DNA from 3 places in the Paenibacillus lentus genome. Region 1 is predicted to be linked to each of the others. Evidence: predicted binding sites of a transcription regulator. Region 1 holds the regulator's gene; each other region holds the start of a gene.
What was found. Region 1 encodes Rex, which represses fermentation and respiration genes when NADH is low (regulators of the CRP and FNR family bind a similar motif). Its sites were predicted from a motif close to TTGTGAAATATTTCACAA; they were not measured.
Positions count from the first base shown of each region.

Region 1 (3,283 bases):
GGACAACAAGCCCTCAAATGCCGCTTGAGCTTCGTGGCGAATCCGCTCTTCATCCAATGTGAGACAAACGCCGTGCTTCACGATTTGTTTCCCATCAACCCATACATGCTCAACATCTTTCGGGCCTGCTGAGTATACGACATGAGACACATAATCGGTTCTAGGCACAAAATGCGCCTGCTCTGTATTAAGAGCGATGAAATCCGCCTTCATTCCCGCAGCAAGCTTGCCCGTATTGTTCAGGAACACCGATTGCGCGCCGTATTCCGTGCCCATTCGCAAAGCTTCCAATGCCGGCACAGCCGTTGGATCGCCCGATACCCCTTTATGGATCAAAGCGGCAAGCCGAATTTCCTCGAACATATCCAAATTATTATTGCTCGCTGCGCCGTCAGTTCCCAAGGACACAGTAACTCCTGCTTTCAGCAGCTCAGGAACTCGAGCCACACCGCTCGCCAACTTCAAGTTACTTCCCGGGTTATGGGAAATAGCGACTTTATGAGCGGCAAGCACTTCAATTTCCTCATCCGTCAAATGCACGCCATGCGCAAGCAAGGTCGGGCGAGAGAACATTCCCAGCTTAAGCAAGTGCTCTACCGGCCTCGCACCGTAATCGGCTACATTTTGCTCTACTTCGGCTTGAGTCTCTGACATATGGGTATGCATCGGCAAATCGAGATCATGCGCGGCTTGCACGAATTGCTCGATGTAGTCCGGCGGACAAGTATAAGGAGCATGCGGCGAAATCATCGTCGTTATCCGGCCGTTGGCTTTTCCGTGCCAGTTCCGGGCAAAAGCCACGGCTTCATCCAGCTTCTGCTTCTGGACCTCCGGCGGACAAAGACCGATTGCCCCGCGCATAAGCACGCCACGAATACCCGATTCCTCCGTTACCTGGGCAACCTGATCCATATGGTCATACATATCCAGAAAGGTCGTTGTGCCTCCTTTGATCATTTCCAGTACAGACAGCGCCGTCCCCCAGTATACATCGCTCCCTGTAAACTTTGCTTCCATCGGCCACATTTTCTCCTGCAGCCATTTTTGCAGCACCATGTCGTCCCCATAGCCGCGGAGCAGCGACATAGCCGCATGACCATGCGTATTGACTAAGCCTGACAGAAACAACAGTCCTCTGCCGTCCAGCACTTCGGCATCATCGCAGTGATCCGGACGCTCAGAACCAATATAGGTAAGAAGATCATCCTCAACGAGCATAAAGCCGTCGATAACGGTTTGATCCTGCTCCAAAACGGCAAATGTGCCGTTCTCAATTAACATTTTACGACTCATTAGAAGTTAGTTCCTTTCCATCATGCAAATAATAAGCTAGACTGAGCAAATCCGTCGTGAAATCGGCCGCATGAATTCTTACCTCTGGCGGAACCTTCAATATCGTTGGCGCAAAGTTTAGAATCGCCCCGATGCCAGCAGCCACAAGTTGATCGGCAACCCGCTGAGCTTCAAAATGGGGCACGGTAATAATTCCGATCCGAATACCTAATGCCTTTACTGTTTCAACGAGTTCATCGATCGGCTGTACAGTAATATTGTTGATTTTGCTACCGATTTTAGACGGTGCTGCATCGAACACCGCCACGATTTTCATATTATCCTTTAAATATGCATTATAGTTGGACAATGCTTGACCTAAATTACCAGCTCCTACAAGAGCTACGTTGATTTGCTGATCCAAATTTAGGATTTGTCTTATTTTCTCAATGAGATATGATACATCGTATCCGATGCCTTTACGACCAAAATCCCCAAAATAAGCTAGGTCTTTACGAATTTGCGCAGGATTGAGATCAAGTTTCTGACCTAGTTCCTGAGAGGACACCGTCGGCACTTCACGCAGGCTCAGCTCATTGAGGAAACGCAAATAAACAGGTAATCTGCGTACAACCGCATCGGAAATTTTCTCTGATTTCATAGCTTTTCTCCCCTTAAAATGGCGCGATATGAATTACGGTTATTGCTCCTTTACTTCCTGGACTTCGCAAACGTCAAGCCATTCGGAAATTCTCGGAACCATTTGCTCGGTCGGCATATGTTCCATTTTAGGCCCAGGCAGTGAATATAAAAAATACTTTCCATAGTAAGATTCCAAGATGCGCGTGTCGTAAACTACAACTATGCCGCGATCCTGCGAAGAGCGAACCAGGCGCCCAAATCCTTGCTTGAAACGTATGACGGCCTGCGGTACGGACAGCTTCATAAACGGATTCTTCTTCTCCTTCTGCAGCCGTTCGCTCTTCGCCTCTACAAGCGGATGATTGGGCGGCTGAAAAGGCAAGCGAACGATCGCCAGGCTTGTCAGCGCCTCTCCAGGAATGTCCACACCTTCCCAGAAGCTGCTCGTACCGAGCAAAACAGAGGCTTCCTGGCCTTGAAATCTACGAGTCAGCTTCGTGCGACTGCCGCTATCCATGCCCTGGCCAATGACGGTAATACCCTCGGAGGATAAATGCTCCTTCAGCGGTTCATAAACCTGTCGCAGCATACGGTAAGACGTAAAGAGCACCAGCATACGTCCGCGCGTAGCTACTGCCGTATCTGCCAGTGACTGCACCAGCATATTTACGAAATGCTCGTCCCCCACACTGCCCTTTACACTCGGAAAGTCCCGAGGAATGACCAGCAGAGCCTGGTTCCTATAGTTGAACGGAGAAGGAAGCATCGAGGTTAGCAGCCGATCGGTATCGGCAGCCTCCTGCAGTCCCAGTTGATCAATCATATACTGAAACGACTTATCCACGGACAAAGTAGCCGAGGTCATGACCACGCTCTTCTTTTTGTCAAAGAAGTAATTTTTGAGCTGTTTACTGACATCGATTGGAACCGCATATATCTGCAAAGAGCGACTGCGGTAGTTCCCGTTTCCTTCGATCCAATACACGGTTTCCTCGTCATCCAGCTTCATAAACGTACGAATAGCTTCCCGCTCCGTTGCCAGGTCTTTGAACAGACCATTAATATCCGTTAGCAAGCTGTCTGCTCCATAATCCTCCTGCTCTTCGCGAATATCGTTCATCATGCGTTCACCCTTACGGACTACCTCGCCAAGCAGGACATAAATATGATTTTCGAGCGCGCTAAGCGTATCCCAATCCTTAGGCTTCTTCTGCGGGTGTAAACGGAGAACGAACTGTCCAGGATCGCCAGGAGCCGCGTCACTGCGTTCGGGCATCAACGAGAATAACATCTCGCTGAGCTTATCCCAGCTCTCCTTCACGTCTATAAGCGCCGGATAAATGCCATCGATAATCCCGCACCAGTCCAC
Region 1 covers NZ_CP034248.1:3,209,823-3,213,105, reverse strand. Annotated here, with positions in the region: gene EIM92_RS14445 (amidohydrolase) at 1-1,293, opposite strand, end outside; gene EIM92_RS14440 (redox-sensing transcriptional repressor Rex) at 1,283-1,933, opposite strand; gene dinG (ATP-dependent DNA helicase DinG) at 1,973-3,283, opposite strand, start outside.

Region 2 (3,283 bases), 2.4 Mb from region 1:
TTCGAATCTGCATGGAGGCCAGGGCCGTGATCTGTAATAACTAGAGCGGTTCTTCCTTTCCAGCTTATCGCATGGATGCCTACATATTTTCCTGATCCAGCATGGCGAACAATATTTTGAAACAGATTATCCAGCACGCGCCGGAAGCCCTGCGTGTCAACAGCCCACTTGAGCGGTTCCTCGGGCAAGTCGATGTCAATGTCCATTTGAGCTTTTTCCCAGACCGGATACCATGCTGCTGCACTCTCTCTGACGATGCGGTGCACATCCTGCCGTTCTAGAGACAAGGCGTATCTGCCGCTCGTTAGGAGATTATAGGATAGCAGATGGTCGATTAAGTGATCTAGGTCACCCAGCTTCGTCTGCATTAGGGATAAGGATTGCCGTCCCTGCGCGGATAAAGGCTCTTTTTCAATAGAGTAGAGATGGCTGCCCAGTACGGTCAGCGGCGTGCGCAGGTCATGGGATAGATTAGCGATCAGATTCTTTCGCAGGTCCTCTTCCTCGCGCTCTCTTCGGCGCCCTTCCTCCAATTGCTCCACCATATGATTAAAGGCTTGTTCCAGTCTGCCAATTTCGTCAGGCCGTCCCTCTGCCGTTGGTGCTGGAAGTCCGTTGTCCCCGACACGGGTCATGGCGGCTTCAAGCCGTAGTAGTCGTTGACGGATATCGCGGAAGAAGAGGTAGGACAGCAGGATGAAGACGCCAAAAATAAGGGCTGTGAATAACCCGTAGAACCGGGTATCGCTTGGGCGGCCTTGAGGCGTCAGGTAAGAGCGAGGCAGTTCGAAGACCATGAAGCCCTGACCAATCTCCTCGTGGCCACCGATTAAGGCGACTATGGTGTAAGGATCAGCATTAATTCCTGCCTTCATGAAGGCGATTGTATTCCCGGTTGACCATTTCTCGGGAAGCACAGGCTGCTCTGGAAGCTGAAGCTGTGTGAGGCCATCTCCGTCGACCCAGAATAGCGAAGCATCGGGAAATTCCCGCTTGAGCGCGGTCAGTTTGGCATTAATCTCCTTGGAGGAGGCGCCATCAAGCGCCTTTGCTTGCTGGTGCCACATCTGCTCCAGCTCATATGCGGATCCATAAGGCAGTTGATAGTTTTCCTGCCCGCTCATAATCAGCATTTGGTTCACGGCCCAGGAGGCTGCAAAGCTGGCTGGAATGAGTACGGGAATAAATACAAGGGCTGTTACAATAATTAACACGTATTGCGATAGAAGGGAGGTGCGCAGGCGCTGTAAAGGGCTTTTTCTCATAATTCTCATGATCTCACCCGGTAACCGATCCCTCGGATTGTTTCGATAATTTCGGGAGAGGCGGGATCGCGCTCCAATTTTTCGCGTAAATGCCGGATATGGACCATTAGAGATTTATCCCCTTCCAGATAGGGCTCACCCCACACAGCTTCATAGATTTGCTCCTTGGTCATAATTTGGCCGAGGTGGCGCAGCAGGTATTTGAAGATATGAAACTGCTTCCCGGTAAGGGTGACCTCCTGCCCGTTGTCTTGGTTAATAATGAGGTTCTCGCGTTCATGAATGAGCAAATGCCGGAGTTTGAGCGGCTCCGAGGAAGTATTGCCGCTGCGGCGGAGCAGCACCTCAATGCGAGCCACTAGCTCATCCGGGTGAAACGGCTTCGTCAAATAATCATCGGCGAACTCCAGACCTTGCAGCTTATCGTCGATCGAGGTTCTTGCCGAGAGCATCAAGATGGGCAGATCCGGGTACTGCTTCTTAATCCGCTGTCCGATGGTGAAGCCGTCTAGGCCTGGCAGCATAACATCGAGAATGACAAGCCGACAGACATCCGCTTGCTCTAAGGCACGTTCTCCGCTAGTCAGCCATGTTACGCGATAGCCGCGTTCCTGCAGATTCCTGCTAACCCATTCCCCAATCTCCGTATCGTCTTCAATGTATAGTAAATGAATTTGATTCATGATACTTGCCTCCTTCTCTTCCTATTGTGACAAATCTTCATAAAAAAATAAACAATATCGGTAGAGTACAAACTAGCTTGTGATTGTAATCACAAGTCGTTGCGGCTGCCTGTGCTACTTTTGATATGAGAATGGTTTTCAATCAAATTTGAAGAAACGCGGGTGAGGAATCATGGGGAAAGTAATCGATTTGCGCAAAACGGTGTACGAGTTATGTACGTCCGATCCTGAAATCATCGATATTATGGTGAACCTGGGCTTTGAGCAGCTTGCCAAGCCGGGGATGCTGCAGAGCGCGGGGCGCTTTATGACGATACCCCAGGGAGCCAGGCTGCGCAAGGTAGAGTTGGATAAGATTAAGAGCGCATTTCGCGCAAAGGGCTATGAAATTATGGAATAAGGCCAGTACGGCGAGCTGTTCGGGGCCTTTTGGATATTAAATATGGGTTAACTAGTAGGCTATAAAAAATATAAGGAGGTTACGGCGATGAGTGAAATCATCAATAATCGGGAGTATTCAGTACCAGAGCAGGGACGTCGACAGGAGCTGTTAAAGGAGATTATTAAAGAGCTGCATGAAGGAAAGAGCGTAGAGGAGGTTAAAGCGCGGTTCGAGGAAGCGGTAGGAGATGTAACCGTAGCGGAAATATCCGCCATGGAGCAAGCTTTGATGGAGGAGGAAGGAATACCTGTCTCTGAGGTACAGCGCTTATGCTCTGTCCACACGGCTATTTTTAAAGGCTCGATCGAGGAGATTCACCGCTCATCCAAGCCGGAGGAGCAGCCGGGGCATCCTGTCCATACCTTTAAGCTGGAGAACCGCGAAATTGAGCGACATGTCAATTTTAAACTGGAGCTGCATAAGGATAAATTCCAACGGGAGGACAGCAAGGAAATCGTCTACAAGCTGGTGGAGGATTTGAATCTACTCCTGGACATCGATAAGCATTATAGCCGCAAGGAAAATTTGTTGTTTCCGTATTTAGAGAGGTATGGTATCTATGGTCCCACCAAAGTCATGTGGGGCGTAGACGATGCGATTCGCGCCATGATCAAGGAAGTAAAGGAGAAACTGCTGAGCTACAGCGGCGATAGTGCGGATAAGGACACACTCATCATCGATCTGGAGCGCGTGATCACTGAGGTCAACGAGATGATCTTTAAAGAAGAGAATATTTTGCTACCGATGGCCTTGGAGAAGCTGACAGAGGATGAATGGGTTAAGATTGCCGAAGAGAGCGATGAGATCGGTTATTGTCTGGTTGCTCCGAAGGAGAAATGGATTCCCGATCGCGTTCCGCTTCCTTTTGCTGAAGAGGAGGAAGCGGTGAACGG
Region 2 covers NZ_CP034248.1:836,939-840,221, reverse strand. Annotated here, with positions in the region: gene EIM92_RS03815 (sensor histidine kinase) at 1-1,265, opposite strand, end outside; gene EIM92_RS03810 (response regulator transcription factor) at 1,271-1,948, opposite strand; gene EIM92_RS03805 (DUF1858 domain-containing protein) at 2,121-2,348, shown strand; gene EIM92_RS03800 (DUF438 domain-containing protein) at 2,436-3,283, shown strand, end outside.
Region 2: the regulator Rex is predicted to act here: its motif matches at 2,026-2,043, upstream of EIM92_RS03805 (DUF1858 domain-containing protein).

Region 3 (3,283 bases), 1.8 Mb from region 1:
TGTAAGCATAATCAGCAGTATAATACGAATATTCTGTGAGCGATCACTTAGATATCTCCAGAACGGATGAGCAAAGAAGGAGACTAAAGGGGCAATCGCCATCAGGCTGCCAATCTCCAGTTTGTTCATGCCTACGTCCAACAAATATAATTGGAAGAAGGCTGCAAAGATAACCATCGTTCCATAGATGAAAAAATTAAGCAGCCCTAAGGGCAGTAAAGAATTTGACGGATGTTTAGTATAATTCCGCAAACGCGCCATTCCCTTCTGTCCAAATCGATAGCATATAATAGTGCCTAGAAGCAAGTTGAATCATCAATGGTTACGTTCCCAATGTAACACATGGACGAAAAAGGATTCAAACCATATTTTTCCTTATTAACTGAATGTTACTAATTATAACCTTTCTTCAACATAAGGAGACGATAAGATGGAGTGGACTGCAATCATTCTAGCTGGAGGCAAATCGAGCCGAATGGGCACGAATAAGGCTGTGCTGCCTTTGGGAGGACAGCCTGTCATTGAACACTTAGTCAGGGAATTGCAGAAGGCAACCGGGAATATCGTCATCTCCTGCGGACAATCAAGCGAGTATGCCGAGCTAGGGCTTCCGTTGCTGTATGACATTTATCCCAGGTGCGGGCCGCTGGCAGGACTGCATGCCGGACTGGCTGCATCGCCTCATCGGTGGAATCTTGTGGTGAGCTGTGACATGCCCTTCGTAAACGCCTCCTTAGCTCAATATTTGGTGAAGCAGGCTCTAGAACTGGAAGGACGGGGCGCTGAGGACGGCGGAAGAGCGATCGAGGCAGTCATTCCCCGTGTGAACGGCCAAATTCACCCGCTGCTGGCGATGTACCGCTGCACTGTATTGCCTGGCCTGGAGCAGATGCTGGACGATGGCTGCTTAAAGGTAAAGCAGTGGACATCAGGACTCGCGGTCAGATATATCACTGGGGAGGAGCTTAGCCGGGCCTCGGGAATTCCCCTGGAGATGATTGTTTTTAATATGAACCGGCCGGAGGATTATCAAGCCGCGCAATTTTATTTTGAGCAAAATAAAACATAAAAGGCGAGCGATGTCTTCTCAAGGCTCGCCTCTTTGGCATGTGAGAGCAGAGTTAACCAAAATGTAAAATTTATCATATAAAGCGTTTTCATTTTTGGAGTATAATGAAATTGAACGATACATGACCCCCTTAATCATGTGTCGGTATATGTTACTTGGATGATTTCCGGGCTAATAGGGAAATCATCTTTTTTCAAAGCAAAACCAGGCATAAACTTCCACATACAGGCTTATACTTGTCTTATATTTCTTCGCAGGGAGATGACCGATATGACGATGTTGTTCAAAGAACCTGTTCAAGCATCGCCGGATCAAATCATTTGGTTGGAACGCAGAGGCTGGGTATATGAGCTGCTGATGGATTTCCTAAGCCGCCCGCCGCGCATGTCTTTAATTGCCCAGTGGCGGCAGCGGGCCGAACTTACTCATCGAATTCCAAACAGTAGAGGCGGCAGGAGGCTCAGAAGCTATTTGGAGAGCATACCCGAACAGCATTTTCGTAGCGCTTGCTATCAGGAGGCGGAGGAGTATCAACGCCTTTTCATGGGGAATCAGGCTGTGCTGATACCATGTGAAGGAACATTTCGTGCTAAACGGGATGGGGCTGACGCCTTTGCTTGTCTCTCTCATATCCGAAGAATGTATGCGGATAGCGGTGTTGTGTTTAATAAGTTATATGGTGAAAGCGATGATCATATCGCGATGGAGCTGGAGTTTATGGCGGTAATGGCGGAGGGGATGCGCAGCAGGGTTGATTCAAGCCATCTGCGGCATAGCTGTCTGGAGCTGGCAGACACCCAAATTCACTTCCTCGAAGTTCATTTGCTGAAATGGGCGCCACGGTTCGCAGATGAATTGATCCGGGCCACGAATAGTCCGCTGTATAGTGGTCTGGCCGAGCTGCTGCAGGAGTTTCTGGTTTACGACTTGGAGCAGCTACGCAAATGGAGAGCGGGTATGAGCTAGCTTTGGTCAAGAGCTGGTCTTATGGACAAAATACGTGTAAAATAATATAAACATGGATTGAAAGAAAGGGACGATCCGCCAGGTGGTACGGTATGTATGCCACCTTGGCAGATCGTCCCTGTTTGATATTTCCGGATACGGTATAATAGAAGTAATATTTAATATTTAATTAGGTAGAAAGTTATGGATCATGTAGAATAGAACTACTGCATCATAGTGTGTAAAGGAGTACAACCATGAGACGTGGATTACAAATTCTAATTATCGCCGCTATACTTATTGCTTTTTATTATTTTGGATTCGGCGTCTTTGGAAAGTTTGGCGGTACCCTGGTCAGTATTTTCCAGACCTTGACGGTCATTACGATTGGTTTTGCGATATTTATGGAGAATCGAAATCCATCTAGTACCGTGGCCTGGATATTGGTGCTTGGCCTGCTTCCGGTTGTCGGTCTTATTTTTTATTTCTTGTTTGGCCAAAACTATTTCAAACGTCGTAATTTCGATAAGAAGGCGGAGGAGGATCGCAAAAATTATGAGCGTATTGATAATAACGCTTATATGCTGCCTCGCGACTTATCGCAGTTCACGCCCGAAGAGCAGCGGCTGCTTCAGCTGTCCCAGCGATTAGCGCGAACGCCCTTTTCCATGGCTACTCGCACGAAGGTGTTGACGAACGGCGAGGAGACCTTCTCTTCCATTTTGAGAGAGCTGAAGAAGGCTGAGCATCATATTCATATGGAATACTATATTTACCGGGCGGATGACATCGGACGGGAAATTCAGAAGACCCTGATCGAGAAAGCGAAGTCCGGCGTCGAGGTTCGCTTTATGTTCGATGCGGTCGGCAGCATCGGGCTGCCGAAGTCTTTCATCCGTGAGATGGAGGAGGCCGGGGTTAAAGTCGGCATTTATGGACAAGTCCGTTTTCTCGCTTTATCCAGCCGCGTCAACTATCGGAACCACCGCAAAATTGTCGTGATCGACGGAAGAACGGGCTTCATCGGCGGCTTGAACGTAGGCGATGAATATTTAAGCCGCAGCAAAACGTATGGCTTCTGGCGGGACACGCATATGCTCGTCAAGGGAGAGGCGGTTCGTTCCCTGCAAATTATTTTTCTACAGGACTGGAAGTACGTTACGGGGGAAACCATTATGTCACTGCCTTATCTGTCTCCCGAGCTGGAGACTGGTTGCGGTGGTGCGGTGCAAATTGTTCCTAGCGGCCCCGATAATGAGAGCCGTACGC
Region 3 covers NZ_CP034248.1:1,371,159-1,374,441, forward strand. Annotated here, with positions in the region: gene EIM92_RS06185 (MFS transporter) at 1-261, opposite strand, end outside; gene mobA (molybdenum cofactor guanylyltransferase) at 431-1,069, shown strand; gene EIM92_RS06195 (TorD/DmsD family molecular chaperone) at 1,340-2,035, shown strand; gene cls (cardiolipin synthase) at 2,272-3,283, shown strand, end outside.
Region 3: the regulator Rex is predicted to act here: its motif matches at 1,131-1,148, upstream of EIM92_RS06195 (TorD/DmsD family molecular chaperone).